3 regions of the uncultured Martelella sp. genome follow, and region 3 is predicted to be linked to each of the others. Evidence: predicted binding sites of a transcription regulator. Region 3 holds the regulator's gene; each other region holds the start of a gene.
The links. Region 3 encodes LexA, which represses DNA repair genes until DNA is damaged. Its sites were predicted from a motif close to TGTTCNNNNTGTGTTCNG; they were not measured.
Positions count from the first base shown of each region.

Region 1: ACHZCU_RS10895 (YifB family Mg chelatase-like AAA ATPase) is a predicted target of LexA. The motif match lies at 1,506-1,523, and genes of this name have one in related genera.
Region 2: recA (recombinase RecA) is a predicted target of LexA. The motif match lies at 1,806-1,823, and genes of this name have one in related genera.

Region 1 covers NZ_CAXXFM010000001.1:2,326,927-2,330,204, forward strand. The annotation lists gene ACHZCU_RS10895 (YifB family Mg chelatase-like AAA ATPase) at 1-1,416, opposite strand, end outside; gene ACHZCU_RS10900 (TM2 domain-containing protein) at 1,632-1,964, shown strand; gene gshB (glutathione synthase) at 1,969-2,916, opposite strand; gene ACHZCU_RS10910 (endonuclease/exonuclease/phosphatase family protein) at 2,993-3,278, opposite strand, start outside.
Region 2 covers NZ_CAXXFM010000003.1:34,049-37,326, forward strand. The annotation lists gene ACHZCU_RS19435 (SulP family inorganic anion transporter) at 121-1,785, shown strand; gene recA (recombinase RecA) at 1,945-3,027, shown strand; gene alaS (alanine--tRNA ligase) at 3,197-3,278, shown strand, end outside.
Region 3 covers NZ_CAXXFM010000002.1:232,941-236,218, forward strand. The annotation lists gene ACHZCU_RS18395 (ComEC/Rec2 family competence protein) at 1-1,810, shown strand, start outside; gene lexA (transcriptional repressor LexA) at 1,764-2,471, opposite strand; tRNA gene ACHZCU_RS18405 (tRNA-Lys) at 2,653-2,728, opposite strand; gene ACHZCU_RS18410 (cytochrome c biogenesis CcdA family protein) at 2,977-3,278, shown strand, end outside.

The DNA of each region.
Region 1 (3,278 bases), on a different contig from region 3:
CCGGTGATAACCACGGGCAGAAAACCGCATCTTTTCGGCTGCTTCCCGCAAAAGCGCGAGTCCCGGCGCATCGGGTTCAGCAAGCTTCTCGATTACATTGGCCGAACAGCGGGCATTGACGGTGGCCGGATCGCTTCCGAGCGCCGCAAAGCGTTCGCGCTGAGCCTGACGGGCGCGGGCCACGCGGTTTGCCACGGCGGCGCTTGTCTCGCCGGTGGCGCTGGCGCCGATGAGATCCATGGCGCTGACGGCCGGTACGTCGATGCGGATGTCGATCCGGTCCATCATCGGGCCGGAGATGCGGGCCTGGTAATCGGCGGCGCAACGCGGCCCCCTCGCGCAGCTATGGCCGGGTTCGCCCGCCATGCCGCAGCGGCAGGGGTTCATGGCAGCGACGAGCTGGAAGGCGGCTGGGTAGGAGACCCGGTGGTTGGCACGCGCTATCACACACTCACCACTTTCCAGCGGCTGGCGCAGCGCGTCGAGCACCTGCGGCGAAAATTCCGGCAGTTCGTCGAGAAACAGGACGCCGTGATGGGCAAGTGATGCTTCCCCCGGTCGCGCCTTTATGCCACCGCCGACGAGTGACGCCATGCTGGCGGAATGATGCGGCGCGCGGAAAGGCCTGCGGTCGGACAGGCGTCCGCCCGAAAGCTTGCCCGCAATCGAATGCACCATCGACATGTCCAGAAGTTCCTGCGGCAAAAGCGGCGGCAGGATCGAAGGAAGACGCGCGGCCAGCATTGATTTGCCCGATCCCGGCGGGCCGACCATCAGCAGATTGTGGCCACCGGCGGCCGCCACTTCAAGCGCGCGCTTGGCGCTTTCCTGCCCCTTGATTTCGGCAAGGTCCGGCAGGTTCCGGGCGCTGGCGCGGACGGCTGGGGCCGGGCGCGAAAGAACCTGTGTGCCCTTGAAATGATTGGCGATCGCAATCAGGCTTTTCGGCGCCAGAACATCAATGTCGCTTCCGGCCCATGCGGCTTCCGGCCCACAATCGGCCGGGCATATCAGCCCCTTGTCCTGTGCGTTTGCGGTGATGGCGGCCGGCAGCGCACCGGCGACGGCGGCAATCGTGCCGTCGAGATTGAGCTCGCCGATGACGACGTAACCGGTCAGCGCATCCGCCGGCACGGCGCCAAGGGCTGCCATCAGCCCGAGCGCGATGGCGAGATCGAAATGCGAACCCTCCTTCGGTAGGTCGGCAGGCGCGAGGTTGACGGTCACCCGTTTGGGCGGCAGGGCAAGGCCGGTGGCATGAAGGGCGGCCTGAACCCGCTCACGGCTTTCGGCGACCGCCTTGTCGGGCAGTCCGACGATCTGCATGCCGATCTTGCCCGGCGCCACCATCACCTGAACATCGACCGGAACCCCCTCGATCCCCTGAAATGCAACCGTCTGTATTCTCGACACCATGACAAGCCCCGCTCCGATCGGTGTTCGCTGAAAACGACATTCCGTCAAATCTTTTGGTTGTAAAGATTCCACAATGCGCGCATTAATGCAAGAACAAAAGAGGAACTTATCGGAGCGCCGGATGTGTCAATGTCATTGGGGATGGACATTTGCCGTGTTCGCACCGTAAACGATTCGAAACACAGGCTTGCCGGCAAGATAAGGCGGAGATTGAAATGGGACTGACAACCGAAGAACAGATCCTGATCGAACAGCGGATAACCAATGGCGCGAAATCGGCGGCGGCGGCCTATCTGCTCTGGTTTTTCGTCGGCTGGGCCGGCGCCCACCGGTTTTATCTCGGCCGGCCCGGCACCGCCGTCACCATGCTGCTGCTGAATGTCGTCGGCTGGCTGACGCTGGTTTTCTTTATCGGTTTTCTGTTTCTGGCCATTTTCGGCATCTGGTGGCTGGTCGACCTGTTCCTGATCTCCGGCATGATCGAAGCCCAGAAGAACGAACTGCGCACCTCACTCACGCAGCAGGCGCTGGTCGGGCAGACGAAATAGCGTCTCAACCGCGCTTTTTCTCGATTGCGTCCCACATCAGCGCTGAAATATCCGCGCCGCCGAATTTCTGCACTTCGCGGATGCCGGTGGGCGAGGTGACGTTGATCTCGGTCATGTAGTCGCCGATGACGTCGATGCCGACGAGAATGAAGCCGCGTTCCTTCAGCGCCGGGCCGATGCGGGCGCAGATTTCCTTCTCGCGCGCCGTCAGCTCGGAGGGTTCCGCGCGGCCGCCGACATGCATGTTGGAGCGGCTGTCGGTTTCGGCCGGAACGCGGTTGATTGCGCCGGCGAATTCGCCGTCAACGAGGATGATGCGCTTGTCGCCCTTGCGCACGGCCGGCAGGTAGGCCTGGGCGATATAGGGCTCGCGGAACATCTGCGCGAACATTTCCAGAAGCGAGGTGAAGTTGCGGTCGTCGCGGGTGGAGTGGAACACGCCGGCGCCGCCGTTTCCGTAAAGCGGCTTCAGGATGATGTCGCCCATTTCCTCGCGAAACCGCGCAATCTCGCCCTCGTCCTTGGTGATCAGCGTCGGCGGCATCAGGTCGGCGAATTCGGTGACGAAAATCTTTTCCGGCGAATTGCGCACCCAGGCCGGATCGTTGACCACCAGCGTCTTCGGGTGGATGCGCTCCAAAAGATGGGTGGAGGTGATATAGGCCATGTCGAAGGGCGGGTCCTGGCGCAGCAGCACCACATCCATGGTCGAAAGGTCGACGCGTTCGGCCGCACCGAGCGTATAATGGTCGCCCTCGACATCGCGCAGCGTCATCGGCTCGACGGCGGCGAAAACCTTGCCGTCGCGCAGGCTCAGCCGGTCGGGTGTGTAGTGAAACAGGTTATAGCCCCGGTTCTGGGCTTCCAGACACATGGCGAAGGTCGAATCGCCTGCAATCTTGACGGTGGAGATATGGTCCATCTGGACAGCGACGTTTTTGATTGCGGCCATGAAACTGGAGCCCCCGATATGGTTTGAAGCGCCACGATATGTAGTCATCGCGGTGCGGCTTGGCAATCGTTCCCGATCAGGAGCGGACGCCGGCGACGGTGCAGATCAGCAGGTCGTGGTCCGACAGGGGCTTGCCGTCGGCATCAAGAGCATCGATGACGCGGCTTTCGGAAATGTCCAGCCCACGGGACAGAAACCAGTCGAGCTTCATCGGCTTCGGGCGCTCCTCCGAGATCAGGCTCGGCCGTGTTGTAATCCGGTCCGCCGGTCCGCCGTGGCGCTCATAGCCCTTGTCTGCGGCGAGCGAAAACAGTGTCTCGACGTCCGGGTCGCTGCCGCTGCGGTTGACGGTGTTGAGATCG
Region 2 (3,278 bases), on a different contig from region 3:
GGTTTGACAAATCTTGCGGAATTGCCCGCGTACCGAAAAACGTTACGCTACCCTTGCCAGAAGCAACAGATTTGTTAGACAGGATTCCATTCTCCCTCCCCCGTGCAAGGTCGCAAAGCCATGCCTACCCGTCTCGTTCCCAAAACCGTCAGCGTTCTCAAGGAAGGCTATGGCCTGTCCCGGCTGAAGGCCGATACCATTTCCGGACTGACCGTCGCCATCGTCGCCCTGCCGCTTTCCATGGCAATTGCGATCGCCTCCGGCGTTTCGCCCGATCGTGGGCTCTACGCCGCGATCATCGGCGGTTTCTTCGTTTCGCTTTTCGGCGGCAGTCGCCATCAGATCGGCGGGCCGGCGGGCGCGTTCATTGTTCTGGTGGCAGCCTCCGCGGAGCGCCACGGCATTGACGGGCTGATGCTGGCGGTGATCATTTCCGGGCTGATCATGATCGCCGCCGGCTATCTCAGGCTGGGGGCCTATATCCGCTTCATCCCCTACCCCGTGACGGTCGGCTTTACGGCGGGCATCGCCATCATCATCTTTGCCAGCCAGCTTTCGGCAATCCTCGGGCTTGACCTGCCGGGCAAGGAACCGGGGCCATTTGCCGACAAGGTCGCCTATCTTTCGCAATTCGTCGGCACCACCAATTTTGCCGCACTGGCCATCGCCGTCGGCACGATTGCCCTGATCATCGCCCTTCGAAAACTGCGGCCCGGCTGGCCCGGCATGCTGATTGCCGTTGCCGTCGCCACGCTTGCCGCCACCCTGCTGCATCTGCCGGTGGAAACCATCGGCAGCCAGTTCGGCGGTCTGCCGCGTGGCCTTCAGTCTCCGTCAGTGCCGACCCTGTCGGTCGAAAAGGTGATCTCGGTTCTGCCGGATGCCTTCGCCTTTGCGCTGCTGGGCTCCATCGAATCGCTGCTGTCTGCCGTTGTCGCCGACGGCATGACCGGCCGCCGCCATCGCTCCAACATGGAACTGATCGGCCAGGGCGTGGCCAACATCGCCTCCGGGTTCTTCGGCGGCATCTGCGTGACCGGCACGATCGCCCGCACGGCCACCAATGTCCGCGCAGGCGCGACAAGCCCGTTTTCCGGCATGCTGCATGCTGCATTCCTGCTGGTGTTCATGCTGGTGGCGGCCCCGCTCGCCCGTTTCATTCCGCTGGCAGCGCTTGCCGGCGTTCTGGCGGTGGTGGCCTGGAGCATGGTCGAAAAACCGGCAATCCGCGCCCTGTTCAGAAGTTCGCGCGGCGATGCGGTGATCCTGACCGTCACGCTGCTGCTGGTGGTCTTCCGCGACCTCACCGAAGGCATTGTCGCCGGATTTGCACTCGGCGCCGTCCTGTTCATCGATCGCATGGGCCGGGATGTCGCCGTCAGCCCCTATGACGACTATAACGCCAAGACCGAACACCCGATCGTCAACACCGATCCCGACACCATCGTCTATCGCATTTCCGGCGCCTTCTTCTTCGGCGCAGCCTCCACTGTCGGCTCCGTGCTTGACCGCATCGCCGACAGCGCGAAGAATTTCGTGCTGGACCTGTCGGACGTCTCCTACATCGATTCGTCGGCCGCCAATGTGCTGGAAAGCACGATCCGGCGCGCCCACGCCCGCAATGTCAGGGTTCTGCTGAGCGGCGTCGACCCCAGGGTCAAGGCGATCCTGACCGCCAATCACATCGACGAAAACCGGGTGACCTATTGCACCGATCTCGACGCCGCAGCCGCAATCATCGGCGCCACCGGCGACACCGCGGCAGCGCACCCGGACGACACGTGATCCACATCTCTCTGCAAGAGAGGAACGTAAAAAGAACACGGATGGAAAAGTAATTTAAAAACAGCGACAGAAGAAGACTTGAAACAGGAGAACAAATAGAGTACGGATAGGGAAATCACAGCCTCACCTAGGCGGCGGGCGAAACAAGGGATAAAGTCGATGGCACAGAATTCACTCAAACTCGTTGAGGAAAAGGCAGTGAACAAGAGCAAAGCGCTGGAAGCAGCACTTTCCCAGATCGAACGTTCGTTCGGCAAGGGCTCGATCATGAAGCTCGGCGCTCAGGACAGCATCGTCGAGATCGAAACCGTTTCGACCGGCTCGCTGGGCCTCGACATCGCCCTTGGCATCGGCGGCCTGCCGCGTGGCCGCATCATTGAAATCTACGGGCCGGAAAGCTCCGGCAAGACCACACTTGCGCTGCAAACCATTGCCGAAGCGCAAAAGGGTGGTGGCACCTGCGGCTTTATCGATGCCGAACATGCGCTTGATCCGGTCTATGCCCGCAAGCTTGGCGTTGACCTGCACGACCTTCTGATCTCGCAGCCGGATACCGGTGAACAGGCGCTTGAAATCGCCGACACGCTGGTGCGCTCCGGTGCGCTTGACGTGATCGTGGTCGACTCCGTTGCCGCCCTCACCCCGCGCGCTGAAATCGAAGGTGAGATGGGCGACAGCCTTCCCGGCTCTCAGGCCCGCCTGATGAGCCAGGCGCTGCGCAAGCTGACGGCGTCGATCTCGCGCTCCAACTGCATGGTCATCTTCATCAACCAGATCCGTATGAAGATCGGCGTCATGTTCGGTTCGCCCGAAACCACGACAGGCGGCAATGCGCTGAAGTTCTACGCCTCCGTCCGCCTCGACATCCGCCGCATCGGCGCAGTCAAGGACCGCGACGAGGTGGTCGGCAACCAGACCCGCGTCAAGGTCGTCAAGAACAAGATGGCGCCGCCCTTCAAACAGGTCGAGTTCGACATCATGTATGGCGAAGGCGTTTCCAAGATGGGCGAGCTGATCGATCTCGGCGTCAAGGCCGGCATTGTGGAAAAATCCGGGTCCTGGTTCTCCTATAACAGTCAGCGGCTCGGTCAGGGCCGTGAGAATGCCAAAACGTTCCTGAGAGAAAATGCCGCAATTGCCGAAGAGATCGAGCTGGCCTTGCGCCAGAATGCCGGTCTGTTGTCCGAAGGTCTTCTGGATGCCGAAGAGGAAAGCCCGACAACCGGAACCGACGACGATTGATCGGACCGACCGGCCTCACGGCAGATGACCGGAACGTTTGATACATGAAATCAGCAGCGGCTTTACGGAGCCGCTGTTTTGTCTTGTCTGGACAGTGGCGACGCCTGTCGCTAAAAGCCGTGAAAGTCTCGGCAGACAACACCGATATACGTAAGGGGCGTGGCATAGCATGAGTGGCGTGAATGAAATCCGGTCGACCTTTCTCGACTTCTTCAAGCGGAACGGGCATGAGGTCGTCCCGTCCAGCCCGC
Region 3 (3,278 bases):
CGGTGATCTTCACGCGCCTGGAAAAAGCCACCTTCAGTCCATCGGCCTGTTCATGCGCCACAGGGTCGAAAGCCTGCGCGACACGATTGCCGGGCGCATTCGCGCTGTCCTGCCAGACGAATCGGGGGCTTTCGCGAATGCGATCATCACCGGGCAGCGTCGCGCCATGAATGATGACACGCTGGACGCGTTGCGCAATGCCGGCCTTGCCCATGTCATTGCCATTTCGGGGCTGCACATGGCGCTCGCCGCCGGTATCTTCTTTTCAAGCCTGCGTCTTTTCCTGTCGTTTTCTCCAAAGGCGGCAGAAGCGATTGCCACCAAGAAGCTCGCTGCTGTGGCCGCGATCGGGGCTGCCGGGTTCTATCTTGCGATTTCGGGCATGCAGGTCTCGGCGCAGCGCGCTTTCATCATGCTGGCGATCATGCTGCTTGCCGCCGTCGCCGACCGTCCGGCCATCAGCATGCGCAATGTCGCTCTTGCGGGGCTCGTCATCCTCGTCGTTTCGCCGTCGGAAGCAGTCGGCCCCGGCATGCAGATGTCGTTTGCCGCAACACTGGCGCTTATTGCGGGCTACAGCTTCTGGCAGCGTCGCGAATATGCTCGCCCGGCGTCGATGCCGGTCGGCACAGTGGTCCGCATCGTCATGCTGGGGGCTTTCGGTATTCTGTTGACCGCACTTATCGGCGGGCTTTCGACAGCGCCGATTGCCATGGCGCATTTTCAGCGGATTGCCGGCTACGGTCTGCTTGGCAATCTGCTCGCCATGCCGATTGTCACCTTTCTGGTGATGCCCTCCGGGCTGCTGGCCATGCTGGCCATGCCGCTCAATCTGCACGGCCCCTTTCTTTTGGCCATGGGCTGGGGGCTCGACCGGGTGATTGCCATTGCGGAATGGGTCAATGGTCTTGGCGGCGCGCTCGATACCGGTGCGATGCCCCGCGGATTTCTGCTGCTTTTCCTTGTCGGGTTCATGCTGCTGGTTCTGCTGCGCACCCGCCTCAGGCTTGTCGGACTGGTGCCGATGGCAATTGCCTTTGCCTTGCCCGCCTTTTCTCAAGGCGACCGGTCGCCGCTTCTGCTTGTCTCCGAAGACGGCGCGCTGGTTGCGATTGTCACCGGTGATACGGCCGCGCTCAGCAAGCGCCGTCCGCCTTCCTTCATCTTCGATCAGTGGCAGAGCGCACTTGCCATCAACGCCACACGACCGCCGAGCGAAACCGAAAACAACGCTGCGATACTGAAAGACACGGACCGGTTCGACCGCCTGGATGCTGGACAAATCACCAATGCAAGCACCGCCCTTGCCGAGGATATAAAGGCCGCGCGGACGCAATCCGGTGTATTCATTTGTGAAAAGGGCGAATGGTGTGTGGCATCGCTTCCCGGAAGCGGTCTGACCGTAGCACAGATATTCCGGCCCGCGCTCGTAGGCCCTGCCTGCGATCACGCCGACATCATCATCAGCGTCTACCGGCCCGGTTTTCAGACATGCCGTTCGCCTGGTTTTCTCATCACACCAGCACTGCGCCGCCAAAACGGCACCTTGCAGTTTACCGTCCAAGATACCGATGGTTCAAAATCAAGAAACGGAAACACCACGTCCTCAGAGCCTAACCCGACCGGTTCCTGTGTGAGAACCCACGTTTCCGTCACGCCTGCCATCACGGCAGTAAAGCGTCAGTGGAACCAACACCGCCTCTATAGTTGGCGTTCCGATTCGTATGCTGATCCTGTCAGCCTGCCGAAAACCCTCGATTTCTTCAGTGGTAGCGGCGGATCAGGCCGACAAGCTTGCCCTGAACCTTGACCTGATCGGCCGCGAATATCCGGGTTTCATAGGCCGGGTTGGCGGCTTCCAGTGCAATCGATGCGCCCTTGCGGCGGAAACGTTTCAGCGTTGCTTCCTCGTCATTCACCAGCGCCACGACAATATCGCCCGGGGCGGCTGTGTTGATATTGCGGATGACCACCGTGTCACCGTCGAATATCCCGGCTTCGATCATCGAATCGCCCTTAACTTCCAGCGCATAATGTTCGCCGGTTCCCAGCATTTCGGCCGGAACGGCAATTGCGTGGGTGTTTTCCTGTATGGCCGAGATCGGAACGCCGGCTGCAATCCGCCCCATGACGGGGATATCGGTCGAGCCGCTGTCATTTCCGGCAGCCGGTGTCTTGCTTTCGGCAGGCGTCTTGCCGAGGCTGCCTTCAATCACGCTCGGTGAAAAGCCGCGGCGTGGCGGCTGAGAACCAAGGCTTTCCGGCATGCGCAGAATTTCAAGCGCGCGCGCCCTGTTGGGAAGCCGGCGAATGAAACCCCGTTCCTCCAGCGCCGTGATCAACCGGTGAATGCCCGATTTGGACGCCAGATCCAGGGCTTCCTTCATTTCATCGAAAGACGGGGGAATGCCTGTCTCCTTCATCCGTTCATGGATGAAATACAGCAGTTCCTGTTGTTTACGAGTCAGCATTTGCAGCCCCTTGCCTTCGAAACAAATACAGAACGTTTATATCTGTTCTATCTGTGTTCCGCAAGCTGGAAATAGCAGAGCGGCCTCGATTGCGGTCAATGGAGGCATGAAGGCGGGTGCAAAGGGGTGCGTTAGAAAGTGTTGTTTCAATTTCGAAAGGAGAAAAATTCTCGGCAAACAATGGTGAGCGCGCAGGGGTTCGAACCCTGGACCTACTGATTAAAAGTCAGTTGCTCTACCAGCTGAGCTACGCGCTCCCGAGGCCGGCGCCTGTTGAAGGGCCGGCGGAAAGTGGGCGGAACATAGAAAGGGTCTTGCAGAAGGTCAACCCGGAAATTCGGCTCCGAGGCGACAATTTGATGTTGGGGGCGATGCGCGGAAAGGTGATTGGAATTCAACGCCGCTGTGGTTTAAGGAACCGGCAGTTTACGGTCCGCCGTTCAGGCGGTTATCTGCTGGTGCCGGACGCGCTTTCGCCAACGGCCGAGTGACAAGAGGATTTCAGGTGTCGATCGGTGATATTTCCCTGTTGACGGCGCTTCTTGCCGGTGCGCTTTCGTTTCTCTCACCCTGCGTTTTGCCGCTGGTGCCGCCTTATCTTTGCTACATGGCGGGCATTTCGATCGATCAGTTCAGGGGGGACACGACCGTCCGGCCGGCGCGGGTGTTGTTGCCGGCGCTGTTCTTTACGCTCGGCTTTGCGACGATTTTCGTGGCGCTCGGGGCAGGGGCCTCGTCCATCGGTCAGCTTTTGCGTCAATATATCGATATTCTGGCCAAGGTCGGCGGCGTGATCATCATCATCAT